3 regions of the Streptomyces sp. NPDC002076 genome follow, and region 2 is predicted to be linked to each of the others. Evidence: predicted binding sites of a transcription regulator. Region 2 holds the regulator's gene; each other region holds the start of a gene.

Region 1 (9,978 bases), on a different contig from region 2:
TTGGCCGGAGGGTGACGTATTGACGGGTGGGGTGGGCGCCTCCACACTCTTCCGAAGTCAATCGGTTGTTCAACCGAAACTTTCGGGGCACCGGAATGAGAACTCTGAGACTCGGCTCGGCGTCCCACGAGGTGAGCAGCGAGTGGAACACCGGCTTCGCCGGCCAGGCGAACACCTCCTGCAACGGCTCGGTGCCGGACGGCGGTTCGGTGACGTTCGGCGTCAACGCGTCCTGGAACGGCAGCAATCCGCTACCCACGGTGGCGTTGGGATGAGAATTTCCCAAGAAAGCGGGTTCTCGCAGCTTCCGCTAACAGTCCCCTAATAATTCGGACTTACGTTCCTGCCCGTGACGCGACAAGAGGAGCAAGGCGACGCGGGCAGACGAGTGGGCCGACGGCGGAGAGCGCTGAAGGCCGTCGGCCTCACTCTGGCGGGATTCCTGGTGCTGGGCACGGCCGCGGCCGGCTATGCGTATTGGCATCTCAACCACAACATCAAGAGCGTCGACATCAACAGCGCGCTCGGCGACGACCGCCCGGCGAAGGCGGTGATCGCCCCGGCGGCCACCGCCGCCCCGCTGCCGACCGGCTCCCTGAACATCCTGGTCCTCGGCTCGGACTCGCGCAGCGGCAAGGCCAACCAGGAGCTCGGCGGCGGCGACAGCTCCGGTGCCCGCTCGGACACGGCGATGGTCGTGCACCTCGACGCGGGCCGCACGAGGGCCACCGTGGTCAGCATCCCGCGCGACACCCTCGTCACCCGCCCGTCCTGTCCGCTCGCCTCCGGCGGCTCGACGGCGGTGGCCTACGGCGCGATGTTCAACAGCGCATACGCGGTGGGCGGGCCGGTGTGCGCGGTGAAGACCGTCGAGTCGATCACGAACGTCCGCATGGACCACTACATCGAGATCGACTTCTCCGGCTTCGCCAAGCTGGTCGACGCGCTCGGCGGGGTCGACGTGACCACCACGCAGAACATCGACGACGACCAGAGCCATCTGCACCTGAAGGCCGGCCCCCACCACCTCGACGGCAAGCAGGCCCTCGCGCTCGCCCGCACCCGGCACGGCATAGGCGACGGCAGCGACCTCGGCCGCATAGGGCTGCAGCAGATGCTGGTCAAGGCCCTGTTGGAGCAGATGGCCGCCACGAACCTGCTCACCGACCCGGCCAAGCTGTACCGGGTCGCCGACGCGGTGACCGCGAGCCTCACCACGGACACCGGCCTGGGCTCCCTGGGCGAGCTGACGCGGCTCGGCCAGAGCCTCAAGGGCCTGACCGCCGACCATGTGAAGACGGTGATGATGCCGGTCGTCACCGCCCCCTCCGACCACAACCGGGTGATCGCCAACGAGCCGGCGGCGACCAGGCTGTGGGCGTCCCTGCGCTGAGCCGGTACGGCCCGACGACGAGCGGAGAAGGAAGAGCGGAGAAATCCGCCGGAAAAAACTTCGGGGATTGTGTCGATCCGGGTGTCTGCCGTTCGACGCATGGGTGAGCGGCGGGGACAGGCCCCGCCGCCCGACCGAAGGAGCCACCATGCCCCGCTATCTGTCGCTCGTGCGCATCGACGAGTCCGCCGCCCCCGCCGAGGGCCCCAGCCCCGAGCTGATGCAGCGGATGGGCGAGCTGATCGAGGAGGTCACCAAGGCCGGCGTCATGCTCGACACCGCCGGGCTCACCCCGTCGGCCCAGGGCACCCAGGTGCGCTGGGAGGGCGGCAAGATCTCCGTCACCGACGGGCCGTTCACCGAGACCAAGGAGGCGGTCGGCGGCTACGCGATCATGCAGTGCAAGGACAAGGCCGAGGCCCTGGAGTGGGCCAAGCGGTTCCTGCAGGTCCACGAGGACTTCTGGACCGTGACCTGTGAGGTGCGGGAGATCGCCGAGGGCTGAGTGCCTGGCGTCGTGTCGTACGGCGGTGTTGCATGGTGGGCTGTGGAACCACAGCCCACCCCGGCACAGCCCGGCACCGCCCATGCCATCGAGACCGTCTTCCGTCTGGAGTCGCCCCGCGTCATCGCCGGTGTCGCCCGGATCGTCCGGGACGTCGGCATCGCCGAGGAACTGGCGCAGGACGCGCTGGTCGCCGCCCTGGAGCAATGGCCCTGCGACGGTGTGCCCGACAACCCCGGCGCCTGGCTCATGGCGACCGCCCGGCACCGCGCCGTCGACCTGATCCGGCGCCGCGAGACCTACGCCCGCAAGCTCGCCGAGATCGGCCGGGACCTGGAGACGACGGCCCCACCGGAGGCTCCCGCCGACCCGGACGACATCGACGACGACCTGCTCCGGCTCGTCTTCACCGCCTGCCACCCGGTGCTCTCGCCCGAGGCCCGCATCGCGCTCACCCTGCGCCTGCTCGGCGGCCTGAGCACGGCCGAGATCGCCCGCGCCTACCTCGTCCCGGAGCCGACGATCGCCCAGCGCATCGTCCGCGCCAAGCGCACCCTGGCGAGGAGGAACGTCGCCTTCGAGGTGCCCTGCGGCCCCGACCGCGAGGCCCGCCTCGGCTCCGTCCTGGACGTCATCTACCTGATCTTCAACGAGGGGTACGCGGCCACCGCCGGTGACGACCTGCTCCGCCCCGGCCTGTGCGAGGACGCGCTGCGCCTGGCCCGCGTGCTGTCCGCGCTGATGCCCAAGGAGCCGGAGGTGCACGGGCTGACCGCGCTGCTGGAGTTCCAGGCCTCCCGCACGGCCGCCCGTACCGGCCCCGACGGCGCACCCGTCCTGCTCAAGGACCAGAACCGCCGCCGCTGGAACCGCATGCTCATCGCCCGCGGCATCCGCGCCCTGGACCGGGCCGGCGCCACCTCCACCGGGGCCCCGGGGCCGTACGCCCTCCAGGCGGCCATCGCCGCCTGCCACGCGCACGCCTACCACTACGAGGAGACCGACTGGCGTGCCATCGCCACCCTGTACGGCCTGCTGGCCGCCCGGGCCCCGTCCCCGGTGGTGGAGCTGAACCGCGCGGTCGCCGTGTCGATGGCCGACGGCCCGGCCGAGGGCCTGAAACTGGTGGACGCCCTGACCGCCGAACCCGCCCTGCGCGACTACCACCTGCTGCCCAGCGTCCGCGGTGACCTGCTGGCCCGCCTCGGCCGCACGGCGGAGGCGCGGACGGAGTTCGAGCGGGCGGTGGCCCTCACACGCAACGAACGCGAGCGGCAGCTGTTGCTCGCGAAAGCGCATTCCCTTCCTGATCACTGAGGGTTTACAGTTGCGCGGCTGCCACGCAACCTGCGTGTCACCTTCCGCAGGCTGGGCAGCATCATCCGCTACCTGTGGGGGGGTACACCCTTTGTCGTATCTCAGATCCTCCGCGCGGCGCAGGGCCGTCGCGCTCTCCGTCGCCACGGCCCTGGCCGCCGGCACCGGCGTGGCGCTGGCCCCGGGCGCGTCGGCCGGCGCCTCCGGCTGGACCGCGACCGGCGGCATCCTGACCGCCGACCTGGACGGCACCGTCTCGCAGCTGTACGAGGACGGCACCGCGCCCGTGGCCCGGGTGAAGAACGCCATGAAGCCCGCCTGGTCGCCCGACGGCAGCCGCATGGCGTACGTCAACCAGTCGACCGGCCGCGTCAACGTCGTCGGCCACGACTTCGCGGGGCCGGTGGAGCTTCCGGTCAACACGACCAACTCGATCCTCGCCGACGACCCGACCTTCCTGTGGGGCGGCAGCCAGGTCGTCTTCACGCTCAGCGGGCGGCTGCGGGTCGCCCCGTCCGACGGCAGCCGCATCCAGCGGCACCTGTTCGCCACCGCGCAGGAGGGCTGCGACAGCCAGCCCAGCGGCGCCGTCGACGGCAAGCTGGCGTTCATCCGCTCGGGCAGCACGTGCAGCGGCGACACCCGCTACGGCGCCGTGTGGCTGTACGACGGCGCGACCGGCGGCCTCAAGCAGCTGGTCACCGGAAAGGCGAACGCCCCGGCCATCTCCCCGGACGGCACCACGGTCGCCTACACCGTCGGCGGCAAGCTGTACACGGTCGCCGTGGCCACCGGCACGGTCACTCCGCGGCTGCCCGACGAGACCGGCACCATCGCGCGGCCCGCCTGGTCGCCCGACGGCACCCGGCTGGCGTACGAGCTGACCACGGCCTCCGGCGATCACCAGGACCAGGTCCTCGACCTGTCCACGGGCACCACCAAGGTCCTCTACGACTCGCCGACCACCACCAAGTCGGACCTCGCCTGGCAGCCGCTGCGCAAGAACGCGCTCGGCCGGGTCTGGGGCGCCGATGTCCAGGGCACCAACATCGCCGGGTCCCGCTGGACCTGGAACACCCTCGGCAAGAGCGAGCCGGGCCTGATGAACGCCTCCTCCGCCGTCCTGGTCTCCAAGGACAGCCAGGCGTACGCGCTGACCGCGCCCGCCCTCGCGGGCAAGAAGCACGGTCCGGTCCTGATGACCTCCGGCAGTGCGCTGGACTCGTCGGTGCAGACCGAGCTCAAGCGGATCCTCAAGCCGGGCGCGAGCGTCTATCTCATCGGCGGCACGTCGATCCTGAGCAGCAGCGTCGCCTCCAAGGTCAGCTCGCTCGGCTTCACCCCGAAGCGGCTGGCGGGCACCTCCCGCTACTCGACGTCGGTCGCGGTCGCCAAGTCGGTCACCAGCGCCCCGGACTACGTCTTCATCGCCACCGGCACCGACTACCACTCGGCGCTCGCCGCCGCGGCGGCCGCCGGCGCGGACGGCACCAGCAGCAAGGCGGTCGTCGTGCTCAACGACGACAACTCGCTGACCTCGTCCGTGAAGTCGTACCTCAACGGCCTGGACCCGCGGAACACCTACATGATCCCGGTCGGCGCCTCGGCGAAGTACGCGCTCACGCACACGTCGTTCTCCAACTGGCCGTCGACGTACACCTACTACCCGGTCACGGCGAGCACCCACGAGGGCACCGCCGCCGCGCTCGCCCGGTTCTGGTGGTCCGGCCCCGGCAACGCGGTCCTCGTCTCCACCGGCAGCTGGCGCGACGGCACGACGGCCGCCGCGGCGATGAACGTCTTCGGCCCGCTGCTGTGGACGTCCGCCGACCCGCTGTCCGCCGACACCAAGTCCTACCTGGTCAAGGGCGCCGCGAACATCAACGGCGTGGCGGCCTTCGGCGGCACCGGCTCGGTGTCCACCGCGGCGCTGAACTCCGCGGGCACCGCGATCAGCGCGAGCAGCAGCCAGTGGACGTACACGCCGTACTACAACGGCCTGGAGCCGGCGACGAGTTCGCCGGCCACTCCGCAGCGGGCGGCCACGGTCTCGCCCGACCTCGGCGCGCTGCGCGCTACGGCAGCGCAGTAGCCGCGGGCGGTGTCGCGGGGGCCCCGATCAGCATGGTCGGCGCCCCCGCGACCCGGGTGAGGAACACCGTCGCCGCGTTCGGCCCCTGCGGCTTGACCTTCCTGCGCAGTTCCTCCGGCTCGACGGCCGACCCGCGCTTCTTCACGGTCAGCGTGCCGACCTCGCGCTCGCGCAGCAGGGCCTTCAACTTCTTGACGTTGAACGGGAGTTGGTTGCTGATCTGGTAGGCGGAGGCGTACGCCGTGGGGCGCAGTTCGTCGGCGGTGACATAGGCGATGGTGGGATCGATCAGCCCGCCGTCCAGGTGTTCGGCCACCTCGGCGACCAGATGGGCGCGGATGACGGCGCCGTCGGGCTCGTACAGATAGCGCCCCACCGGCCGGACCTCCGGGTCGGGCAGCCCCTTGCCGACCAGCGTGCGCGGGCCGGGCAGCAGGGTGGCGCGCACCGCGCCCGGCTCGGTGCCGAACCACACCACCGCCTCCTTGACGTCCCCGCCGTCCGAGATCCACTCGGCCTCGGCGTCGGCGGGCACCGCCTCGTGCGGAATGCCGGGCGCCACCTTCAGCGCCGCGCGGGGTGCCGTGCGGGCGGCCCCGATCGCCCAGGACAGGGGCGGGGAGTAGGCCTCCGGGTCGAAGATCCTTCCGCGCCCGCCCCGCCGTGCGGGGTCGACGAACACGGCGTCGTAGCCGCCCGTGTCGACCTCGGTGACGTCCGCCTCGCGGACCTCGATCAGCTCGCCCAGCCCCAGCACCTCGGCGTTCGCCCGCGCCACGGCGGCGGTCACCGGATCCCGGTCCACGGCCAGCACCCGGATCCCCGCCCGGGCGAACGCGATCGCGTCCCCGCCGATCCCGCAGCACAGGTCGGCGACCGAGGTCACGCCGAGCTTCGTGAACCGCTCGGCCCGGTAGGCGGCGACGCCCGCCCGCGTCGACTGCTCGACCCCGTTCGGCGTGAAGAACATCCGGCCCGCGTCCGCCGTCCCGAACTTCGCCGCCGCCCGCTGCCGCAGCCGGGCCTGGCCGAGCGCGGCCGACACCAGCTCGGCGGGGTGCTCGCGGCGCAGCCGGGTGGCGACGGCGAGTTCGTCGGCCGGGGCGGTGTCGCGGACCTCGTCGAGGAGCGCACGGCCTTCGGGGGTGAGGAGAAGAGCGAGGTCGTTCACCGGGTCATTGTGGGCCAGTCGATGGATCGTGCGCCTCCGGCGGCGGTGTCGGCCCGGGCTCCGGGCACCGTCCTGGGAGGATCCGGCGTCATGCGAGCTGTCGTACAAAACGATAAGAACCGGGCTCGCCGTGGATGTCTGGTCCTCGGCTGCGGAGCCGCCGCGCTGGCCTGTTCCGCCGTTCTGACCAGCTGCGCCGGGCCCGACACGACCCGCCCCCCGTCCAGCCAGGCCGGCCCCGGCGTGACCCGCCCCGCGTCCGGCCGGGGCGGCCCCGCACAGGCCCTGAGCCCCCAGGCCCGCCAGGCCGTGGAACATGCCCGCCTGGTCGCGGCGGCCAGACGCTGGGGGCTGGCGGAGGCCCCGCTGACGCCACCACCGCCACCCAGGACGAAACCGGAGATCACCGCGCGGGCCGGTTTCGAGGTGAGCCACCAGGGCGACTGGGACCTGCCCCCGGTCTTCACCACGATCCCCACCAGGCAGAAGATCGTCTTCCTCACCATCGACGACGGCTCCGAGAAGGACCCCGGCTTCCTGCGGATGATGCAGGACCTGAAGGTCCCGTACACCGCCTTCCTCAGCAACTACCTGATCAAGGACGACTACGGCTACTTCCGCAGGATGCAGTCCTACGGCCACACCCTCGACAACCACACCCTGCACCACCCCTATCTGCCAGGTCTGTCCTACGAGGAGCAGAAGGCCGAGATCTGCGGCATGCAGGACATCATGGAGAAGCAGTTCGGCAGCCGCCCGACGGTCTTCCGGCCCCCCTACGGCAACTACAACCAGGACACCCTGCGCGCCGCCAAGGCCTGCGGCATCAGATACGCGCCGATCTGGAACGAGGAGGTCTACGTCGACCACTGGGAGTACCGCGAGGACGACCAGAAGATGCGCCCCGGCGACATCGTCCTCACCCACTTCCGCGGCCGCTCCGACTGGAACGGCACGATGGTCGACGACATGCGCCGCTTCCTGGACAAGGTCACCCGCGAGGGCTACGCCGTGGCCCGCCTGGAGGACTACCTGTGAGGCCGGGGGCGGGGTACCGGGGAGCGGGCCCCCGGCGGTGCCGCCCGGGCCGGTACGCCGTGGCGCTCCTCGCCGCGGCCCTCCTCCTCACCGGCTGCGCCCAGTCCGTCGACCCCATCGAACGCCTCGGCAAGAAGGCCGCCGAAGGAGTGCACCCGCCCGGGCCGGGCCCCGACCAGACCTACCGCCGCTGGGGCCTGACCGAGCCCCTCGCCCGCCCGCCGCGGCCCGCCGCCCGCGCCCTCGTCCTCACCCCGCAGCACGGGGGCCGCGCCCTGCCCGGCGTCGTGGACCACGTCCCCACCCACGACCGGGTCGTGTTCCTCACCTACGACGACGGCGCCGAGAAGGACCCGCGCTTCGTCGACATGGTCCGCGAACTGCGACTGCCGGTCAGCATGTTCCTCACCGACAGCATCGCCGGCCCCGCCTACGGCCACTTCGCCCGTCTGCACCGGCTCGGCGCCGGCATCCAGAACCACACCCTCGACCATCGCGCGCTCGCCGGACTGCCGTACGCCGGACAGCGCGCCGAGATCTGCGGCCAGCAGGAACGGCTCAGATCCCGCCTCGGCCTGCGCCCCCGCCTGTTCCGCCCGCCGTACGGCGCGTACGACATCACCACCCTGCGTGCGGCGGCCGGCTGCGGCATCTCCACGGTCGTCCTGTGGCGAGCCGCGATGACCCCGACCGACCTCGTCTACATCCACGGCGAACATCACCTGCGCCCCGGCGACATCATCCTGGTCGGCCCGGACGAGACGACAGGGCCGAGCCTGCGGGAGCGCACGGCGCGGGTGCTGCGCAGGGTGCAGCAGCGGGGGCTGACGGTGGGGCGGCTGGAGGACTACCTGGACTGATCGGCGGCATCAGTCAGCCCGTCCGGCGTTCGAGGACGAGGGCCGCCAGGCCCGACGCGGGGGTCTGGGGGCGGCAGCCCCAGGACGGCAGGGCAACACCGGCCACCAGTAACCCCGCGCGGGCAGGATTCGGCCGACGCGCCGCACGGCATTGGCACTCCGCTTGACCGAGTGCTAACCCCGGTCATAGTCTCGGCTCTGGCACTCCGCAGGTGAGAGTGCCAACAAAGCGACGGGCAGGTCCGGCACCCGCGACGACGGATCGACCTGGTCGCCACCTCAGACAGTTAACCCCGTGAGATCTCCGAAGGGGGAGGTCGGATCGTGACGACCGCCAGCTCCAAGGTTGCCATCAAGCCGCTCGAGGACCGCATCGTGGTCCAGCCGCTGGACGCCGAGCAGACCACGGCCTCTGGCCTGGTCATCCCGGACACCGCGAAGGAGAAGCCCCAGGAGGGCGCCGTCCTCGCCGTGGGCCCGGGCCGGTTCGAGAACGGCGAGCGCCTTCCGCTCGACGTCAAGGTCGGCGACGTCGTCCTGTACAGCAAGTACGGCGGCACCGAGGTGAAGTACAACGGCGAGGAGTACCTCGTCCTCTCGGCTCGCGACGTGCTCGCGATCATCGAGAAGTAGTCCACCTCGAAGCAATCCATTGCTTTTGAGCTGCGCCCCTGGCCCCCGCGACCGATAACGAAGCCGGGCGCCCGGGGCGCAGTTCGTCTTTCACCCACAGATTTCCGAGAGGGCTCCCGCTGTCATGGCGAAGATCCTGAAGTTCGACGAGGACGCCCGTCGCGCCCTCGAGCGCGGCGTCAACAAGCTGGCCGACACGGTGAAGGTGACGATCGGCCCGAAGGGCCGCAACGTCGTCATCGACAAGAAGTTCGGCGCCCCCACCATCACCAACGACGGTGTCACGATCGCCCGCGAGATCGAGATCGAGGACCCGTACGAGAACCTCGGCGCCCAGCTGGTGAAGGAGGTGGCGACCAAGACCAACGACATCGCTGGTGACGGCACCACCACCGCCACCGTGCTGGCCCAGGCGCTGGTGCGCGAGGGTCTGAAGAACGTTGCCGCCGGCGCCTCCCCGGCCGCCCTGAAGAAGGGCATCGACGCGGCCGTCGCTGCCGTCTCCGAGGACCTGCTCGCTTCGGCCCGCCCGATCGACGAGAAGTCCGACATCGCCGCCGTCGCCGCGCTGTCCGCCCAGGACCAGCAGGTCGGCGAGCTCATCGCCGAGGCGATGGACAAGGTCGGCAAGGACGGTGTCATCACCGTCGAGGAGTCCAACACCTTCGGTCTGGAGCTGGACTTCACCGAGGGCATGGCCTTCGACAAGGGCTACCTGTCGCCGTACTTCGTGACGGACCAGGAGCGTATGGAGGCCGTCCTCGACGACCCGTACATCCTCATCAACCAGGGCAAGATCAGCTCCATCCAGGACCTGCTGCCGCTGCTGGAGAAGGTCATCCAGGCCGGCGCCTCCAAGCCGCTGCTGATCATCGCCGAGGACGTCGAGGGCGAGGCCCTGTCGACCCTGGTCGTCAACAAGATCCGCGGCACCTTCAACGCCGTCGCGGTGAAGGCCCCCGGCTTCGG
Region 2 (9,978 bases):
CTTCGGCGGGGGCCCGCTCGAGGACGACCTCGCCCTGCTGGTGCTCCAGGCGGAGTGACCGCCGCCGTACGGGACAATGGAGTACATGCCTTCCGCACTCCCCGACGGCGAGCCCGTCCCCGCCGACGGCGCGCTGCCCGCGCACGCGCTCGCCGGGGCGGCCGACCGCCCGCTCGGCTTCTACTTGCACGTCCCGTACTGCGCGACCCGCTGCGGCTACTGCGACTTCAACACCTACACCGCCACGGAGCTGCGCGGCACGGGAGGCGTGCTGGCGTCCCGCGACAACTACGCGGACACGCTGACGGACGAGATCCGGCTCGCCCGGAAGGTGCTCGGCGACGACCCGCGCCAGGTCCGCACGGTGTTCGTCGGCGGCGGTACGCCCACGCTGCTGGCCGCGGACGACCTCGTACGGATGCTGGGGGCCATCCGCGACGAGTTCGGCCTGGCGCCGGACGCGGAGATCACGACGGAGGCGAACCCGGAGTCGGTCGATCCGGCGTACCTGGCCACCCTCCGGGAAGGCGGTTTCAACCGGATCTCCTTCGGCATGCAGAGCGCGAGGCAGCATGTGCTCCGCGTGCTCGACCGCACCCACACGCCGGGCCGCCCCGAGGAGTGTGTGGCTCAGGCGCGAGCGGCGGGCTTCGAGCACGTCAACCTCGACCTGATCTACGGCACCCCCGGCGAGAGCGACGACGACTGGCGGGCCTCGCTGGACGCGGCGATCGGCGCGGGGCCGGACCACATCAGCGCGTACGCGCTCATCGTGGAGGAGGGCACGCAGCTGGCCCGCCGGATCCGCCGGGGCGAGGTCCCGATGACCGACGACGACGTGCACGCGGACCGGTACCTCATCGCCGAGAAGGTGCTGTCCGGGGCGGGCTTCGACTGGTACGAGGTCTCCAACTGGGCCACCTCGGAGGCGGGCCGCTGCCTGCACAACGAGCTGTACTGGCGCGGCGCCGACTGGTGGGGCGCGGGTCCCGGGGCGCACTCGCACGTGGGCGGGGTGCGCTGGTGGAACGTCAAGCATCCGGGGGCGTACGCGGCGGCGCTCGCCTCCGGCCGCTCCCCGGGGGCGGGTCGGGAGCTGCTGTCCGACGAGGACCGGCGCGTGGAGCGCATCCTGCTGGAACTGCGGCTGCGGGAGGGGGTGCCGCTGTCCCTGCTGAAGGAGGAGGGACTCGCGGCGTCCCGGCGCGCGCTGGCGGAGGGGCTCCTCCAGGAGGGGCCGTACGAGGAGGGGCGGGCCGTGCTGACGCTGCGGGGGCGGTTGCTGGCGGACGCGGTGGTGCGGGACCTGGTGGACTGATCACTCCCGCGAGTGAATCCCCCCGGAACGCCGGTTCGGTCCCTAACCTGGTTCGTAGGCTGCCGCCAAAAGGACGCGGCGGATGTGGAGGGCCACGGAGATGACCGCTGTGGACGAGCGTGGGATGACCAAGTTCTTCGAGGAGTTCGAGCCTCCGGAGGGCGTCAGGGTCGAGCTTCTCCGGGGGGTAATTGTGATGATGGCCAGCCCTGATCTGGTCCACAACATGATCGTGGAAGACGTGTTGGACCAGATCCCGCGCAAGCGGTGGGCTCGGCTTCAGACCCAGGACGTCGACATCCTTGACGAGGCCAGCGAGCCGGTGCCGGACTTGGTGGTAATGGAGCGCGACGCAATGCCGCGTTCAGGGCGCCTGTTGCCGTCCGGGCTGATCACGATGGTCGTCGAGGTCGTCTCCAAGTCCAGCGTCCACCAGGACTACGTGGTCAAGCGCTCGATCTACGCGGCGGGAAAGATCCCCGCCTACCTCATCCTCGACCCGGTCATGGCGCACTGCGTCCTGTTGACAAAGCCTTCGGGCCAGGGTGAGGACGCTGACTACCGCAGCCAGGAGATCATCAAGTTCGGTGATCCAGTCCCGTTGGAGGATCTGGGACTCGAACTGGACACCACCGAGTTCGGAGCGTTCCCGAACGTCAGGCCCCACCGCTACCCGTGACGAAGTCGATCAGCTCCTCCACCCGCCCCAGCAACTCCGGCTCCAGATCCTTGTAGGACCCCACCCGCTTCAGGATCGCCTGCCACACCGCCCCGGTGTTCTCCGACGGCCAGCCCAGCGCCCGGCACACCCCCGTCTTCCAGTCCTGACCCTTCGGCACCGTCGGCCAGGCCTCGATCCCCAGCGCGGCCGGCTTCACCGCCTGCCAGATGTCGATGTACGGGTGGCCGACCACCAGCGCGTGCTCGCTGGTCACCGACTCCGCGATCCGCCACTCCTTCGTGCCCGGCACCAGGTGGTCCACCAGGACGCCCAGCCGCGCGTCCGGACCCGGCGCGAAGGACGACACGATCGACGGCAGGTCGTCCACGCCCTCCAGGTACTCCACGACCACGCCCTCGATGCGCAGATCGTCGCCCCACACCTTCTCGACCAGCTCGGCGTCGTGCCGGCCCTCGACGTAGATACGGCCGGCGCGGGCCACGCGGGCGCGGGCACCGGGTACGGCGACCGAGCCGGAGGCGGTACGGGTGGGTCGTAGCGGAGCCGAGGACGACGGCCGTACCAGCGTCACCACCCGCCCCTCCAGCAGAAAACCCCGTGGCTCCAGCGGGAACACCCGGTGCTTGCCGAAGCGGTCCTCCAGCGTCACCGTGCCCGCCTCGCAGCGGATCACCGCCCCGCAGAAACCGGTGCCGGGCTCCTCCACCACCAGGCCGGGCTCCGCCGGTACCTCCGGCACCGGCTGCTGCTTCTTCCAGGGCGGGGTCAGGTCGGCGGAGTACTGGCGCATTCGGATGACGATAGGGAAACCGGCGGACCCGCGCCTACGACACGCCGAAACGCGCTGCCAGCTCCTCGCGTTGCCGTCGTACGAACGCCGCGTCCACCACCGCTCCGTGACCGGGCACGTACAGCGCGTCCTCGCCGCCCAGGGACAGGAGCCGGTCCAGGGCGTCCGGCCAGCGGGACGGGATAGCGTCCGGGCCCGCCTGGGGCTCGCCGGACTCCTCGACCAGGTCGCCGCAGAAGACGACCTCCGGTGAACCGGGGATCAGGACGGCCAGATCGTGCGCCGTGTGGCCCGGCCCCACGTTCGCCAGCAGAACCTGCCGGCCGCCCCCGAGGTCCAGCGTCCACTCGCCGGAGACCGGATGCCGGGGCGACACGAGCGCGTCCACCGCCGCGTCGGCGTCGGCGACCGGCAGTCCGTTGCGCACGGCGTCCAGGCGCAGCTCCTCGCGCTCGTGGGCGAACACCACGTCGACACCCACCGCCCCGTACACCTCCGACCCCGCGAAGGCCGCCGCCCCGAAGACGTGGTCGAAGTGGGGATGGGTCAGCGCGAGATGGGTCACACGGCCGCCGGCCAGCTCCTCGGCCTGTGTCCGCAGCCGCGCGCCCTCGGCCAGGCCGGAGCCGGCGTCCACCATCAGCGCCGTACCCTGCCCGAGGACCAGCCCGACCGTGCAGTCCCAGCCGGGCAGCCGGCACCGGCCGACCCCCGCGGCCAGCCGCTCCCACCCCAGCTCTTCCCAAGTCACCGTCATACCGTGACGCTAGCCGCACGAGCCGCCGGCGCCGCACCGACCTTGCCCTGGGTGTACCCGACAGCCGTACACTGGGCCGGGGAACGCTGGCACTCGCATGCGAAGAGTGCCAGGCGGACGAACCGCAGGACAGGAACCGAGGGACGACGTGCTGGAGGTGCGCGCGGATGCTGAGTGAACGCAGGCTGCAGGTACTGCGCGCCATCGTCCAGGACTACGTCGGCACCGAGGAGCCGGTCGGGTCGAAGGCCCTCACCGAGCGGCACAGCCTCGGCGTGTCCCCGGCGACGGTCCGTAACGACATGGCGGCCCTGGAGGACGAGGGGTACATCGCGCAGCCGCACACCAGCGCGGGGCGCATCCCCACCGACAAGGGCTACCGGCTGTTCGTGGACAAGCTGGCGGGCGTCAAGCCGATGACCGCGCCCGAGCGGCGCGCCATCCAGAACTTCCTGGAGGGCGCCGTCGACCTCGACGACGTCGTGGCGCGGACGGTACGGCTGCTCGCGCAGCTCACCCGGCAGGTCGCCGTCGTGCAGTACCCGTCCCTGACCCGGTCCACCGTGCGGCACGTGGAACTGCTCTCGCTCGCCCCCGCGCGGGTGATGCTCGTGCTGATCACGGACACCGGCCGGGTCGAGCAGCGGATGGTCGACTGCCCGGCGCCCTTCGGCGAGACCTCCCTCGCCGATCTGCGCGCGCGGCTGAACAGCCGGGTCGCGGGCCGCCGGTTCTCGGACGTGCCGACGCTGGTCGAGGACCTGCCGGAGGCTTTCGACCCCGAGGACCGCGGTACGGTCTCGACGGTGCTCTCCACTCTTCTGGAGACACTCGTCGAGGAGAACGAGGAGCGGCTGATGATCGGCGGTACCGCCAATCTCACCCGCTTCGGACATGACTTCCCCCTCACGATCCGGCCCGTCCTGGAGGCCCTGGAGGAGCAGGTCGTGCTCCTCAAGCTCCTCGGCGAGGCGAAGGATCCGGGCGTGACGGTGCGTATCGGGCACGAGAACGCCCATGAGGGACTCAACTCCACCTCCGTGGTGTCGGTCGGCTACGGTTCGGGCGGCGAGGCGGTTGCCAAGCTCGGCGTGGTCGGACCGACCCGCATGGACTATCCGGGAACGATGGGAGCGGTACGCGCAGTGGCACGGTACGTCGGACAGATCCTGGCGGAGTCGTAAGTGGCCACGGACTATTACGCCGTTCTCGGCGTGCGCCGCGACGCGTCGCAGGATGAGATCAAGAAGGCGTTCCGTCGGCTCGCGCGCGAGCTGCACCCGGACGTCAACCCCGATCCGAAGACCCAGGAGCGGTTCAAGGAGATCAACGCCGCTTACGAGGTGCTGTCGGACCCGCAGAAGAAGCAGGTCTACGACCTCGGCGGCGACCCGCTCTCGCAGTCCGGCGGCGCGGGCGCGGGCGGCTTCGGGGCCGGTGGCTTCGGCAACTTCTCCGACATCATGGACGCGTTCTTCGGTACGGCGTCGCAGCGCGGCCCGCGCTCGCGCACCCGGCGCGGCCAGGACGCGATGATCCGGATCGAGGTCGAGCTGGACGAGGCGGCCTTCGGGACGACCAAGGACATCCAGGTCGACACCGCGGTCGTCTGCAACACCTGCAACGGTGAGGGCGCTGCGCCCGGTACGACCGCTCAGACGTGTGACATGTGCCGGGGCCGCGGTGAGGTCTCGCAGGTCACCCGGTCCTTCCTGGGCCAGGTCATGACCTCCCGGCCGTGCCCGCAGTGCCAGGGCTTCGGCACGGTCGTGCCGACCCCGTGCCCGGAGTGCGCCGGCGACGGCCGCGTCCGCTCCCGCCGCACGCTCACCGTCAAGATCCCGGCCGGTGTCGACAACGGCACGCGGATCCAGCTCGCCGGTGAGGGCGAGGTCGGGCCGGGCGGCGGTCCGGCCGGTGACCTGTACGTCGAGATCCACGAGCTGCCGCACCCGACCTTCCAGCGGCGCGGTGACGACCTGCACTGCACGGTCACCATCCCGATGACCGCGGCGGCGCTCGGCACCAAGGTGCCGCTGGAGACGCTGGACGGCATGGAGGAGGTCGACATCCGGCCCGGCACCCAGTCCGGCCAGTCGATCCCGCTGCACAACCGGGGCGTCACGCATCTGCGCGGCGGCGGCCGGGGTGACCTGATCGTGCACGTCGAGGTGCAGACCCCGACCAAGCTGGACCCGGACCAGGAGCGCCTGCTGCGCGAGCTGGCCAAGCTGCGCGGCGAGGAACGGCCCCAGGGGCAGTTCCAGCCGGGACAGCAAGGGTTGTTCTCGCGGTTGAAGGACGCGTTCAACGGGCGCTGACGTGCGCTGCGGCGTGACCGGGGGTCCGAGGGTCGGCCCCCGCAGGCACGGTCAGCCGGGGCAGCAGGGGTTTTTCTCGCGGTTGAGGGATGCGTTCAAAGGGCGCTGAACCGTCGCCGGTGGAGGTCTGACGGGGTGCTTCGGCACCCCGTATGCCATTGGTTTATGCCATCGGTCGCCCGGATTCGGACTTGTTCAAAGGACGTGACAACATGCGGTCATGTCCTCCGCGCTGACCGATCTCTTCCCCTACCCGATCGTGCAGGCCCCCATGGCGGGCGGTGTCTCCGTCCCGCAGCTCGCCGCCGCCGTCTCCGAGGCCGGTGGCCTCGGGTTTCTCGCCGCCGGGTACAAGACCGCCGATGGCATGTACCAGGAGATCAAGCAGCTGCGCGGGCTGACGAGCCGCCCCTTCGGTGTGAACGTGTTCATGCCCCAGTCCGAGTACCCCGGTGCGGGCACCGGCTCCACCGGAGCGGCCAACGCCGTGCCCCCTTCCGGCGCCGTCGAGGTCTACGCCCATCAGCTGGCCGGCGAGGCCGCCTGGTACGAGACCGAGCTGGGCGATCCGGACAGCGGCCGGGACGACGGCTACGACGCCAAGCTCGCCGTACTCCTCGACAACCCGGTGCCGGTGGTCTCCTTCCACTTCGGCGTGCCGAGCCGGGAGGTGTTCGACGGCCTGCGCCGCGTCGGCACCTTCACCCTGGTCACCGCCACCACCGCCGAGGAGGCCCGCGCCGTCGAGCGGGCCGGGGCGGACGCGGTGATCGCGCAGGGCGTGGAGGCGGGCGGCCACCAGGGCACCCACCGGGACCTCCCCGAGAACGACGGCGCCGGGATCGGGCTGCTGTCGCTGGTCGCGCAGATCCGCGAGGCCGTGAGCATCCCGGTCGTCGCCGCCGGCGGCATCATGCGCGGCAGCCAGATTGCCGCCGTCCTCGCGGCCGGCGCGAGCGCGGCCCAGCTGGGCACCGCCTTCCTCGCCACCCCCGAGTCCGGCGCCCAGGCCGTACACAAGCAGGCGCTGACCAACCCCCTTTTCGCGCGCACCGAGTTGACCCGGGCCTTCTCCGGCCGCCCGGCGCGCGCACTGGTCAACCGCTTCCTGCGCGAGCACGGCCCGTACGCTCCCGCCGCCTACCCGGAGATCCACCACCTCACCTCGCCGCTGCGCAAGGCCGCCGCCAAGGCCGGGGACGCGCAGGGCATGGCGCTGTGGGCGGGGCAGGGACACCGGCTGGCCCGCGAGCTGCCCGCCGGGGAGCTGGTGGAGGTGCTGGCCGCCGAACTCGACGCGGCCCGGACAGCGTTGTCGGGCAAGGGGGGACTGCGATGACCGCGCCGGTGTTCGTCGTGGACTCGCTGGAGGGCGTGGGCCCCGGTTCGGTCGTCGACGTCGACGGCCCCGAGGGGCGGCACGCGGTCTCGGTACGGCGGCTGCAGCCCGGTGAGAACGTGGTGCTGACGGACGGCAAGGGGCGGGGCGCGGCCGGGGTCGTCGTCAGCGTGTCGGGCAAGGACCACATGGTGGTCGAGCCCTTCGAGTTCCCGGTGGAGCCGGAGCCCAGCCCCCGGATCACCGTGGTCCAGGCCCTCCCGAAGGGCGACCGGGGCGAACTCGCCGTGGAGACGATGACGGAGACCGGGGTCGACGCGATCGTGCCCTGGCAGGCCGCGCGGTGCATCACCCAGTGGAAGGGCGACCGGGGTCAGAAGGCGCTGGCCAAGTGGCGGGCCACCGCGCGCGAGGCAGGCAAGCAGTCCCGTCGGCTGCGCTTCCCGGAGGTCGCGGACGCGGCAACCACCAAGCAGGTTGCCGCACTTCTCGCCAAGGCCGACTTCGCCGCCGTGCTCCACTCCGACTTCGAGCACGCGAGTGAGCGGCTGGCGACCGCCGAACTGCCCACCGAGGGCGAGATCGTGCTGGTCGTCGGCCCCGAAGGGGGCGTCGCACGCGACGAGTTGGCGCTCTTCCAGGAGGCGGGTGCGAAGGCGTACGTCCTCGGTCCTACCGTGTTGCGTACATCAACCGCCGGCACCGCCGCCGTGGCCCTGCTGCTGGGCCGCACCGGCCGCTGGTCCTGACACCTGGGGGACAACCGTGGAACTCGCCCAAGTCCGGCTCCTGGTCACCGACTTCGCCGCCTGCTACCGCTTCTACGCCGACGTTCTCGGCCTGAAGCCGCAGTCCGGCGCGACCGAGGGGCCGTACGAGAAGTTCAGCCCGCACGCCGGCTCTGCCGGGATCGCGTTGCAGGACCGGGCGATGATGGCCGAGGTGCTGGCGGAACTTGGGGACACGGCCACCGGTCACCGCTCCCTGGTCGTCCTGCGCGTGGACGACCTGGACGCCTACTGCGCCGAGATCACCTCCCGCGGCGCCACCCTCCTCCACGGCCCGGCCCCCATGACCGACCGCATGCGAGTCGCCCATCTCAAGGACCCGGAGGGCAACCTGGTCGAACTCCAGGAGTGGCTGCTGCTGCGCGGCTAGGCGCTCCGCTGGTTTGACCGCGTGCAGTGCCGGGATGTCCTGTCGGACGACTGCGGCGCCGTGGGGGCTGATCGCGCAGTTCCCCGCGCCCCTTCAGGGCGCGCCGGCCCGGACCCCGAACGGGTGAGTGGCCGTATGTGGCCTTCCGTGCCGTTCGTGCCGGTGGCACTCTGCCCTGCATGCGGGCATTGAGGCGGATTCGGTACGGGAGATGCGGGACGCGGGCGGTGGCCGTGGCCGGGCTCGTCGTGGTGGCCGGCGCGGCCATGGTGGCGTGTCAGCCGGACGACCTCAGTGTCGCGTCCGTCGCCTACACCACGGACACCACCGCGACGGCCAGGCTCAAGCAGCAGCACATCGACGTCAGTTGGCTCACCTGCACCGGCGACTACGGCAACGGCGGCAAGACGGCGCACGGGGCGACGCCCTCACCGTCCGCGACCACCGTCGTCTCCGTCGACTGCCAGGGGGAGACCAAGGACGGGCGGAAGATCAGGGTCACCGGGAAGGTGACCAAGGCCGTCGACGGCGCCTGTGTGCGGGGGGATCTGACCGCCGAGGTCGGGGGCAGACAGGTGTTCCACGTCAGCGGGCTCGGCGACTGTGCCGCCACGCCCGGACCGACGTACCGGCCGCCCACCTACCGGCCGGGCGGCGGGAAGCCGACCGTGACCGTCACTGTCACTGTCACCCGCACCATCTGGTGCAAGGGTGACCCCACCTGCTGGCCCGTCGAGGGGAAGTGATCGGAATACCCGGCGAGGCACAGCCGTCGCTGCGTACAGTGACGGGGTGACTCAGGGTGCCGCCTATCTCCGATTCCCTCATGTACACGGCGACTTGGTGACCTTCGTCGCCGAGGACGACGTATGGCTCGCGCCCCTGGACGGCGGCAGGGCCTGGCGGGTCAGCGCCGACAACATGCCGGTGACCAAGCCCCGGATATCACCCGACGGGCGTTTCCTCGCCTGGAGCTCCACCCGGGACGGCGCGCCCGAGGTGCATGTCGCCCCCGTCGACGGCGGCCCCGCCGACCGGCTGACCCACTGGGGCAACCGCCGTACCGAGGTGCTCGGCTGGACCGCCGACGGGCGGGTGCTCGCGCTCGGCGCGCACGGCCGGCACAGCTTCCGGCACAGCTGGGCGCATGCCGTCCCGCTGGACGGCGGACCGGCCGAGACCCTGCCGTACGGCCCGGTCGGCGATGTGGCCCTCGGCCCGGCCACCGTGCTGCTGTCCGCGCCGATGGGCCGCGAGGCCGCCCACTGGAAGCGCTACCGGGGCGGTACGGCGGGCAAGCTGTGGATCGACGGCGCGGGGGACGGGGAGTTCGTCCGGCTGCACGAGGATGTCGACGGGAACATCGAGTGCCCGGTGTGGGTGGGGGAGAGGATCGCCTTCCTGTCCGACCACGAGGGCACCGGCGCGCTCTACTCCTCCCTCGCCGACGGCTCCGACCTGCGCCGCCACACCCCTCTCGACGGCTTCTACGCCCGGCACGCCTCCGGCGACGGCACCCGGGTCGTCTACAGCAGCGCCGGTGAACTGTGGCTGCTGGACGACCTGGAGAGCGCCGAGCCGCGCCGGCTGGACGTGCGCCTCGGCGGGCCCCG
Region 3 (9,978 bases), on a different contig from region 2:
CGGAGCCAGCCCTTCCTTGAGCCGGTCGAGGGTCTCGGCGAAGGGCAGGTGATGGAGTACGGCCACACAGGTGATGACGTCGAAAGGGCCGGGCGGAAGACCGTGCGGGGCGGAGGCGAGGGTGTAGGTGACGGGAGCGTCGGGGGCCGTGAGCTGCTGCGCCTTCCCGAGAATCTGCGGCTCGGCATCCACCCCGACGACCGACTCCGCCCGCCGGGCCAGCAGCCGAACCAGGTCCCCGCTCCCGCACCCCACGTCCAGGGCGGTGCGGAACCGCCTGGGCAACTGCCGTAGCAGCCAGGGGTGATGGTGCGCGTTGTGGTCCCAGGGGTGGGCGTCATTGAAACGCTGAAGGGCGTCAACCACTCGACTCGGCAACACGGCCACACCCTACGACCCCGTCGCCTTCCCCTCTTCGCCCAGGTGATCGTCGGGCCGCTCTCGTACCCTTGGCTGACATGAACCACGCTCAGCTCGCCGCCCTGGGAAGGGCCCTGCGGCTTCTCGGGGAGCACGGGGAGGCGCTGACCGCCGACACCCCGGACGCCCGGCTGCACGAGATCAAGGCCGACATGCGCAGGGCGCTCGATCTGGTGGAGGAGAGCGTCGGGAGCGGCGCGCCCAGCACCCGCTGCCCCGAGCATCCGCAGGGCCCCGTCGACGAGAGCGCGCCCGATCTGTGCCTGCTCTGTGAGACCCGGCGCCGGGCCGCCCGGCGGTCGGAGTTCCAGGGCGGCCGGACCGGAACCGCGCCCACCGCCACCGCACCCTCCCGCTACGGGGTCCGAGCCGACCGGCCCCAGCCGCAGCAGCGCTGGCTGCCGGAGGCGTGGAACGGGCACGAGTGGCAGTTGTGCGGGACACCGAGGAGGGACCGGCACGAGGCCGAGGCGTACCTCGCCGCTCAGCGGCGCGGATCGCGGCCCGCCATGGCCTACCGGCTCGTGCACGAGTTCACCGACTACGAGGTGCTGCGGGTGTGGGGCACCCCCGTGCACGTCGACATCGGGCCGATGGGCAACCTGTAGGCCTCGGGCGTCTCAGCTGAGCGTCTTCAGCGACGCCGCGTCGTACGGCTTCAGCTCGTCGAGGCGGTCGGAGAGCACCTTGGCCGCCCACTCCGGGTCCTGGAGCAGCGCGCGGCCCACGGCGACCATGTCGAACTCGTCGGCCTCCATGCGGTCGAGGAGGTTGTCGATGCCCTTGACCTCGGAGCCCTGGCCCTGGAAAGCGCCCAGGAACTCGCCGTCGAGGCCCACCGAGCCGACGGTGATGACCTGCTTGCCGGTGAGCTTCTTCGTCCAGCCGGCCAGGTTCAGGTCGGAGCCGTCGAACTCCGGCAGCCAGTAGCGGCGGGTGGAGGCGTGGAAGACGTCGACGCCGGCCGCGGCGAGCGGGGTGAGGATCGCCTCCAGCTCCTCGGGGGTCTCGGCAAGGCGGGCGGTGTAGTCCTGCTGCTTCCACTGCGAGTAGCGGAAGATGACCGGGAACTCCGGGGAGACCGCGGCGCGGACCGCGGCGACGATCTCCGCGGAGAACTTGGTGCGGGCCACCGCGTCGCCGCCGTAGGCGTCAGTACGGCGGTTGGTGCCCTCCCACAGGAACTGGTCGAGGAGGTAGCCGTGGGCGCCGTGGAGCTCCACGCCGTCGAAGCCGATGCGCTCGGCATCCGCGGCGGCCTTGGCGAACGCGGCGATGACGTCGTCCAGGTCCGCCTGCGTCATCGCCTTGCCGGCCGGCTCGGCGTCCGCCGCGACCAGGCCGGACGGGCCCATCGCGGGGGCGTCCGGGAAGGGGGCCTCGCCGTCCTTGCGGACCATGCCGATGTGCCACAGCTGGGGGACGATCGTGCCGCCCGCCGCGTGCACGTCCTCGGCGACCTTCGCCCAGCCCGCGAGCTGCTCCTCCCCGTGGAACCGGGGCACGCGCGCGCTGTTGCCGGCCGACTCATGGCCGACGTACGTGCCCTCGGTGACGATCAGGCCGACTCCGGCCGCGGCCCGGCGGGAGTAGTACGAGCGCACGTCCTCACCCGGGATGCCGCCCGGGGAGAACATGCGGGTCATCGGCGCCATCACGATCCGGTTGGGGACGGTGAGACCGTTGAGCGCGATCGGGCGGGACAGGACCTGGGCCGCGCGGGAGGCGGGCGTCGTGACGGTCACGTGGGGGCTCCTCGTGAGAGACGGGGTTAACCGAGCGGTATGTGAGCACGCATTGTTGCAGCTCCTTAAGTAATCACCTATGCGCTGCCCCACATTCCGAGCCTGCAGAAGCCTTTACGTGACACCGCTCACACTGTCCCGGTTCGGCCGCCGCACGGCGGGCCGCTCGCCCGCCGCCGCCTCCTCCTGTTCACCTCAGGCGCCCCCAGAGCTGAGTCGCCGTCTGCTGCGTGAACTCCGTCGGTGCGGGATCCGTCGGCAGTTGCGCGGGCACCGTCGTGCCCTTCTTCTTGCCCGGCTGGTCGGCGAAGAGGGCGACGGTCAGGGTGAACCGGCTGTCGTAGGCCACGGTCCACACCGTGCGGCGGGTGCTGCCGCCGCCCGCGCCCGCCGTGAACAGGTTCGCCGGAGCGCCGGCGACCGGCGCGCCCACCGGGCGGGCGGCCTTCTCGGGCAGAACCCGGTGGCGGTCGGGATGCGCGGAGTAGACGGTCCGGCCGCCGTGGGTGATGCGGGCGACGGTGTACGGCGCGGCGTACATGCCGTCGGCCGCGACCGCCGCGTACGCCGACGTGAGCTTCAGCGGTGTCGGCGCGGCCGTCTTCGGCAACCCGGTGAGCGGCGCCCCGAACCCCTGGTGCGCCAGCGGCGTCATCGCCGTGCCCGCCTCCACCGCACCGCTCACCGCGTCGTTGAAGGGTTGCCGAGCGTAGTCCGACCCGCCGTACAGCACCCGCACCGCACCGTCGCCGGGCGCGATGCCGACGACCGCGGTGTGCAGCCGTACGCCGCCCTTGGCGGGCTTGAGATCCTTGACCTGTTCCGCCGTGGCGTCCTGCAGGGTGAGGTCGAAGGTGGTGTGCACGGTGTAGCCGCCGCGCGCCAGCTGGTCCTCGGTGATGCCGAGCCGGTCGGCGGCCTCTTTCGCCGCGATGTCGATCAGGTACTGCCGCTGTCCGTCGGTGGCCCCCGGCGGATAGAACCGGAACGCCGGGAAACGGGCCTCGGCCCGCTGCTTCGCCGTGATGTTCCCGCTCGCCGCCATCGCGTCCAGCACCCACGCCCAGCGGCGCTGGAGCGTCGCCGTGACCTTCGGGTCCGAGCCGGCCTTCTCGTAGTAGGAGGGGAGGTTGATGACGGCGGCCAGGGCCGCGCCCTGGGAGACCGTGAGGTCCTTGGTGTCGACGTCGAAGTAGTTGCGCGCGGCCGACTGGATGCCGGCGGCGCCCCGGCCGAAGTACACGGTGTTGAGGTAGCCCGCCAGGATCTCGTCCTTGGAGCGGGTGCGGTCCAGCTTGACCGCGATCAGCGCCTCGCGGGCCTTGCGGGACAGCGACTGCTCGGGGCTGAGCAGCGCGTTCTTGACGTACTGCTGGGTGATGGTGGAACCGCCCTGCCGTTCGCCGCCGGTCAGCGCCGCCCCGACGGCGCGGACGATGGCCTTCGGGGAGACTCCGGAGTCGGTCCGGAAGGAACGGTTCTCGGCGGCGATCACCGCGTCCTGCACATACCGCGGCACCTGCGACAGCGGTACGTCCTGACGGTCGACCGGACCCCGGCGGCCCAGGTAGTCGCCCTTCTCGTCGAGGAAGACGGTGCTCTGGACGACCGTCTCCGGGTGCGGATCGGGAATGACGGTGAGCTGGTACGCGACGACGACCGCGCCGCACAGCAGGAAGAGCAGGATCAGGAAGGCGGCCAGCAGCCGGCGCGCGATACGGCCCCGGTTGCGGCGCAGCCGGACGCGGAGCGGGATACGGCGCGAACTCGCGGGCCTCGGCGTCTCCTTGGGCACCTTCTCGGACGCCTCCCCGGGCTCCTTCTCGTGCGCCTCCTTCAGCTCCGGGGTCATGCCCGCCACCCCCCGTTCCGCAGCTGTGCCACGACGGCGCCCGCGGCGTCGTAGACCGTGACACCAATACCGCCCTCGCCGCCCGCCCTGCCCACGCCGTCCGAACCGCTCTCGGCGCTCCCGACGCCCCGCGGCATCGCCATGCCCTGGACGAAGAGCGCCTTGGTGTCCCGCGCGGACAGCGACGTACTCGCGTACCAGACGCCCCAGCCGGGGCTGCCCGCCAGGGTGAGCACCTTGGCGGCGACCTCGCCGTGGCCGGTGCTCAGCTCGACGCGTCCCGGGTCGCCGGTGACGCCGTAGTACAGGCCGGACAGGAAGTACCGGCCCTTCACCGGCGCCGCCTGCACGGAGACCCCCGGCTTGTGGCTCGGGTAGGCGTCCAGGCCGCGGAACTGGTCGGACTGCTCCGGGGTCGACCAGTGGCTGCCGTCCGCGGTCAGCCACATCTCCACGCCGGGCGCCGCCTGCACCCGCTCCCCCGGCGCCACGATCCGTACGGACCCCGCGTCCCGGCCCGCGGCCGTACCGGACGGCCTTCCGTCGCCGGCCCCACCGACCACACCGATCCCGCCGACGGCGACGAAACCCCCGGCCGCCAGCGCCACCGCACAGCCACCGGCGACCGCCGCGGCCCGGCGCCGCCGCCACACCTGCCCCCGCGCGGTCACCGCGTCCAGCGGAGGCGGGCCGGGAACCACGTCACGAGCCGCGGCGGCGTAGGCCTCGCGCAGCCGCTGTTCGTCACCCCCGGCCGCCTTCGCCCCGCGCCTGGCGAAGTGGCGCACCGCCCCCTTGGAGATGCCGAGCAACTGACCGATCTGCCCGTCCGGCAGACCCTCCCCGTACCGCAGCACCAGCACGGCCCGCTGCCGGTCGGCACGCCGGCCGAGCGGCCACGGCCGCCGCAACCAGCTCCGCACGAGCTGACGCCGTACATGGAAGTCCACGTCGTTGCGCGGAACGCGGCGCCAGCGCGCGTACACCCGTATCAGCGTCCGCCGCGCCAGAGCGTCCGCCTCGGACAGGTCCTCGGTGAGCAACCGCGCGGTGACGAGGAGGCGGGGCCAGCAGGCGCGCGCACAGGCGGCGAAGTCGTCATGGATCCGGGCACCCGTCCGCATCGTCTTCTCCTTGGGTCGCGTGTGTTTCGATGTACGCCGCGTACGCGGCCCACGGGACCTGTACGCACGGGCGGGGCAGGTGGGTTGCACGGGAAACGAAAGACCCAGACAGACGCAGCAAGACCCAGCAAGACGCGGCAAGACTCCGGCGGAGGGCATGACCGAGGACGAGTTCGACGCTTTCTACGCGGCCGCCTTCCCCCGTCTGACCGGGCAGCTGTACGCCTTCACCGGAGACCACGGCGAGGCCCAGGACGTGGTGCAGGAGGCGTTCGTACGGGCCTGGGACCGGCGGAAGTCCTTCCTGGCCGACAGCGCACCCGAGGCCTGGATCCGCACGGTCGCCGTACGGCTGGCGGTCAGCCGCTGGCGGCGCGCCAGGCGCTGGCTGGAACTGGTACGGCGGCACGCCCCGCCCGAGTCGACGCCGGGACCCGGCCCCGAACACGCCGCGCTGGTGGCCGCGTTGCGCCAACTGCCCCAGGCGCAGCGGCTGGCGATCGTCCTGCATCATCTGTGCGACCTGAGTGTGGAGCAGGTAGCCTCCGAGACCGGCGCGCCCGTGGGCACGGTCAAGGCCCGGCTGTCCCGGGGCCGGGCGGCACTGGCCAAGCAGCTGGGCACGGACGAGGCCGATGAGCCGGTACGGAAGGAGGGCGGCCGTGTCGGATGACCTCACCACGGATGAACTGACCGGCGCACTCCGCGAGTTGGCGAAGGCGAACGAGACCCCGCCGTCCGTCGCCGCCCCCGGGATCCGGCGCCGCGCCGTCCGCCGGAGCCGGCGTCGTCGCACTGCTCTCACCGTCGGCACGGGCGCCGCTGCCCTCGCCCTGGCGGCCTTCGCGCTGACACTCGACTCGGGCGACGACGCTCCGGCCCACCGCCAGACCCCGGCCGCCACCGCTCCCCGGCTCCCGTCCCCCTCCTCCTCCGCCACCCCTCTCGCGACCCCGGTCACCGGCATGGTGAACTTCGAGAAGCGGACCCTGACCGTCGACGGCCGGGTCATGCCGATCACCTCGGGCTACCCGACCGGCCCCACCACCGGCCTGCTGACCGTCGCCGCGAAACTCGACCTCACACGGGACACGGTCGACGGACTCGCCAAGTCCGCCTGCAAGGTGGCGGAACCGTACGTGGTCGAACTCCGCGGCACCGACAGGTCCAGCCTCTACGTCGGCTCACTCACCTGCGCCCCCCGAACCGGCACCTGGATCGGCCTCGACACGAAGAACGCCGTATGGCTCTACAACAGGCTGAAGCCGGGCGACACGCTGTCGGTGGCGGTCGCGCCGAGCGCCTAGGCCGGGCAAACGCCCGAGGGCGGCACCCCCAGCCGGAAGCTGGGGATGCCGCCCTCGAAAAGGACAGGTGATCCGGAAAGGATCAGAAGTCCATGTCACCGCCCGGCATGCCGCCGCCGGCCGGCGCGGCGGCCTTCTCCGGCTTGTCGGCGATGACGGCCTCGGTGGTCAGGAACAGCGCGGCGATGGAGGCGGCGTTCTGCAGGGCAGAGCGGGTCACCTTCGCCGGGTCGATGATGCCCTCGGCGACCAGGTCGACGTACTCGCCGGTCGCGGCGTTCAGGCCGTGGCCCGGGGTCAGGTTGCGCACCTTCTCCACCACGACACCGCCCTCGAGGCCGGCGTTGACGGCGATCTGCTTCAGCGGGGCCTCGAGCGCGATGCGCACGGCGTTGGCGCCGGTCGCCTCGTCACCCTCGAGCTCCAGCTTCTCGAAGACCTGGGAGGCCTGCAGCAGGGCCACGCCACCACCGGCGACGATGCCCTCCTCGACGGCCGCCTTCGCGTTGCGGACGGCGTCCTCGATGCGGTGCTTGCGCTCCTTGAGCTCCACCTCGGTGGCGGCACCGGCCTTGATGACCGCGACGCCGCCCGCGAGCTTGGCCAGGCGCTCCTGGAGCTTCTCGCGGTCGTAGTCCGAGTCGCTGTTCTCGATCTCGGCGCGGATCTGGTTCACGCGGCCGTTGACCTGCTCCGAGGAGCCGGCGCCGTCGACGATGGTGGTCTCGTCCTTGGTGATGACGACCTTGCGGGCGCGGCCCAGGAGGTCCAGGGTCGCGTTCTCCAGCTTGAGGCCGACCTCCTCGGAGATGACCTCGCCGCCCGTGAGGATGGCGATGTCGCCGAGCATGGCCTTGCGGCGGTCACCGAAGCCCGGGGCCTTGACGGCGACGGACTTGAAGGTGCCGCGGATCTTGTTGACGACCAGGGTCGACAGGGCCTCGCCCTCGACGTCCTCGGCGATGATCAGCAGCGGCTTGCCCGACTGCATGACCTTCTCCAGGAGCGGGAGCAGGTCCTTGACGGAGGCGATCTTGGAGTTGGCGATGAGGATGTACGGGTCCTCGAGCGACGCCTCCATGCGCTCCATGTCGGTCGCGAAGTAGGCGGAGATGTAGCCCTTGTCGAAGCGCATGCCCTCGGTGAGCTCAAGCTCCAGACCGAAGGTGTTGCTCTCCTCGACGGTGATGACGCCTTCCTTGCCGACCTTGTCCATGGCCTCGGCGATCAGCTCGCCGATCTGGGTGTCGGCGGCGGAGATGGACGCGGTGGAGGCGATCTGCTCCTTGGTCTCGACGTCCTTCGCCTGCTCCAGCAGGGCGGCGGAGACGGCCTCGACGGCCTTCTCGATACCGCGCTTCAGCGCCATCGGGTTGGCACCGGCGGCGACGTTGCGCAGGCCCTCCTTGACCAGGGCCTGGGCGAGCACGGTCGCGGTGGTCGTACCGTCACCGGCGACGTCGTCCGTCTTCTTGGCGACTTCCTTGACCAGCTCGGCGCCGATCTTCTCGTACGGGTCCTCGAGCTCGATCTCCTTGGCGATGGAGACGCCATCGTTGGTGATCGTGGGGGCGCCCCACTTCTTCTCGAGGACGACGTTGCGGCCCTTGGGGCCGAGCGTCACCTTGACGGCGTCCGCGAGCTGGTTCATGCCGCGCTCGAGGCCGCGCCGCGCCTCCTCGTCGAACGCGATGATCTTGGCCATGTGAAGTGGTCCCTCCAGGACTGGGGGTGATTCCTTCGGACCGCGCCCGCGCCCGCGACGGACGGCTCGCCGGCCGCGTGGTTCCTTGCCCCACTTGGCCTGCGGGCCTCACCGACCCGGTCCTTCACTGTCACTCTCACCTTCAGAGTGCTAACGCCAATGATTAGCACTCGGCATGCACGAGTGCAAGGCGCACCCGCGAAGCGGGTTCGTTGAGGGGTGGTGGTCGGGCGACGGGTGGGGCAAGCGCCCTACGGGGTACGGCACCCCGTCAGCCGCCCGCGAACACCGGACCCCGGGCATGACGCAGGGCCCACACCCCGAGCGAGGTGCGGGCCCTGCGAAGATGAACGAAGAACGTCGCTGACAGTCGACGCGTGCTTCAGCTGGTCGCCAGCCGGACCATGTCCGCCTGCGGGCCCTTCTGGCCCTGCGAGATCTCGAAGTCGACCCGCTGCCCCTCTTCCAGGGTGCGGTAACCGTCCATCTGGATCGCGCTGTAGTGGACGAAAACATCCGCACCACCGTCGACCGCGATGAAGCCGTACCCCTTCTCCGCGTTGAACCACTTGACGGTGCCCTGAGCCATGCCTAACTCCCCTATTACTGGCCCTTGCACAGATCCACACTTCGCGGACCCGGGTCAGACCTCACCCCCCATCGGTCGGGGGCGTGCGCCGGAACGCGTCGACCGCGGCTGAATGTATCTGTCCAACTGCCGTCTGCAACAGGTCAATCGGACGAGAATTCTGGACGGGAACGGTCCGGAATGTAGTGTGAATTCACCCGACTTCAGGGCAAGTCGGGCCCCACAAACCACCACAAAAGCCGCATAAAGCCCGCGCACTTTGGCCACTTCTTGTCGGGCGTCCGGCATGAATACAGGGCTCCCGACCGGTCGTGTCGAGAGCGCGTTCCCCAACTCTACCGCGCTCAATCACGCAGAATTGCCCCCTCCGCTTCTCTCACGGAGGGGGCAATTCGATGAACAATGCGTAACTGAAGTTACCCAAGGTAACGATCAGCCGCCGGCGACGGCCGGAATGATGGAGACGCCGGCGCCGTCCGGGGTCGCGGTCTCCAGGCCCTGCTCGAAGCGCACGTCGTCGTCGTTGACGTAGACGTTCACGAACCGGCGGAGCTTGCCCTGGTCGTCCAGCACGCGCGCGGCGATTCCGGTGTGGTTCTTCTCCAGGTCTTCGATGACCTCGGCGAGGGTGGCACCCTCGGCGGCCACTTCGGCCTGCCCGCCGGTGTAGGTGCGCAGGATGGTCGGGATGCGAACGGTCACGCTCATGCGAGGCCAGCCTCTCGGAAGGAGTCCAGGGTCGGTCGGATGGTGGCGGTGAGGCCGGTCCCGGCCACCGCGTCAAGGGTCTTCAGGCCGTCGCCGGTGTTGAGGACCACCGTGGTCTTCGTCGGGTCCAGGACGCCGTCCTTGAGCAGCTTGCGGGTGACGCCCACGGTCACGCCGCCCGCCGTCTCCGCGAAGATGCCCTCCGTGCGGGCCAGCAGCTTGATGGCGTCGACGACTTCCTCGTCCGTCACGTCCTCCACCGCACCGCCGGTGCGGCGCGCGATGTCCAGGACGTACGGCCCGTCGGCCGGGTTGCCGATGGCGAGGGACTTGGCGATGGTGTTCGGCTTCTGGGGCCGTACGACGTCGTGGCCGGCCTTGAAGGCGGTCGACACCGGCGAGCAGCCCTCGGCCTGCGCACCGAAGATCTTGTACGGCCTGTCCTCGACCAGACCCAGCTTGACCAGCTCCTGCAGACCCTTGTCGATCTTGGTGAGCTGGGAGCCGGAGGCGATCGGGACCACGATC

What was found. The regulator HrcA, encoded in region 2, represses chaperone genes, less so after heat shock. The targets are predictions, from matches to a motif close to TTNGCACTCNGNNNNNCNGAGTGCNAA.
Region 1: a site for HrcA is predicted at 8,528-8,554, ahead of groES (co-chaperone GroES). Genes of this name have one in related genera too.
Region 3: a site for HrcA is predicted at 8,317-8,343, ahead of groL (chaperonin GroEL). Genes of this name have one in related genera too.

The regions. Positions count from the first base shown of each region.
Region 1 covers NZ_JBSFDI010000001.1:574,194-584,171, reverse strand. Annotated here, with positions in the region: partial or broken gene ACWCQS_RS02675 (endo-1,4-beta-xylanase) at 117-275, shown strand; gene ACWCQS_RS02670 (LCP family protein) at 350-1,393, shown strand; gene ACWCQS_RS02665 (YciI family protein) at 1,542-1,898, shown strand; gene ACWCQS_RS02660 (RNA polymerase sigma factor) at 1,941-3,215, shown strand; gene ACWCQS_RS02655 (cell wall-binding repeat-containing protein) at 3,307-5,307, shown strand; gene ACWCQS_RS02650 (THUMP-like domain-containing protein) at 5,291-6,478, opposite strand; gene ACWCQS_RS02645 (polysaccharide deacetylase family protein) at 6,569-7,516, shown strand; gene ACWCQS_RS02640 (polysaccharide deacetylase family protein) at 7,576-8,376, shown strand; gene groES (co-chaperone GroES) at 8,701-9,009, shown strand; gene groL (chaperonin GroEL) at 9,134-9,978, shown strand, end outside.
Region 2 covers NZ_JBSFDI010000016.1:51,078-61,055, forward strand. Annotated here, with positions in the region: gene ACWCQS_RS29930 (SpoIIE family protein phosphatase) at 1-58, shown strand, start outside; gene hemW (radical SAM family heme chaperone HemW) at 86-1,318, shown strand; gene ACWCQS_RS29940 (Uma2 family endonuclease) at 1,401-1,997, shown strand; gene ACWCQS_RS29945 (DUF3097 domain-containing protein) at 1,975-2,790, opposite strand; gene ACWCQS_RS29950 (MBL fold metallo-hydrolase) at 2,825-3,547, opposite strand; gene hrcA (heat-inducible transcriptional repressor HrcA) at 3,715-4,731, shown strand; gene dnaJ (molecular chaperone DnaJ) at 4,732-5,868, shown strand; gene ACWCQS_RS29965 (nitronate monooxygenase) at 6,089-7,207, shown strand; gene ACWCQS_RS29970 (16S rRNA (uracil(1498)-N(3))-methyltransferase) at 7,204-7,956, shown strand; gene ACWCQS_RS29975 (VOC family protein) at 7,973-8,365, shown strand; gene ACWCQS_RS29980 (hypothetical protein) at 8,545-9,111, shown strand; gene ACWCQS_RS29985 (S41 family peptidase) at 9,158-9,978, shown strand, end outside.
Region 3 covers NZ_JBSFDI010000008.1:195,634-205,611, forward strand. Annotated here, with positions in the region: gene ACWCQS_RS19225 (class I SAM-dependent methyltransferase) at 1-387, opposite strand, end outside; gene ACWCQS_RS19230 (hypothetical protein) at 459-1,028, shown strand; gene ACWCQS_RS19235 (NADH:flavin oxidoreductase) at 1,041-2,165, opposite strand; gene ACWCQS_RS19240 (transglycosylase domain-containing protein) at 2,356-4,017, opposite strand; gene ACWCQS_RS19245 (sigma factor-like helix-turn-helix DNA-binding protein) at 4,014-5,141, opposite strand; gene ACWCQS_RS19250 (SigE family RNA polymerase sigma factor) at 5,299-5,814, shown strand; gene ACWCQS_RS19255 (hypothetical protein) at 5,804-6,448, shown strand; gene groL (chaperonin GroEL) at 6,531-8,153, opposite strand; gene ACWCQS_RS19265 (cold-shock protein) at 8,536-8,742, opposite strand; gene ACWCQS_RS19270 (MoaD/ThiS family protein) at 9,175-9,450, opposite strand; gene thrC (threonine synthase) at 9,447-9,978, opposite strand, start outside.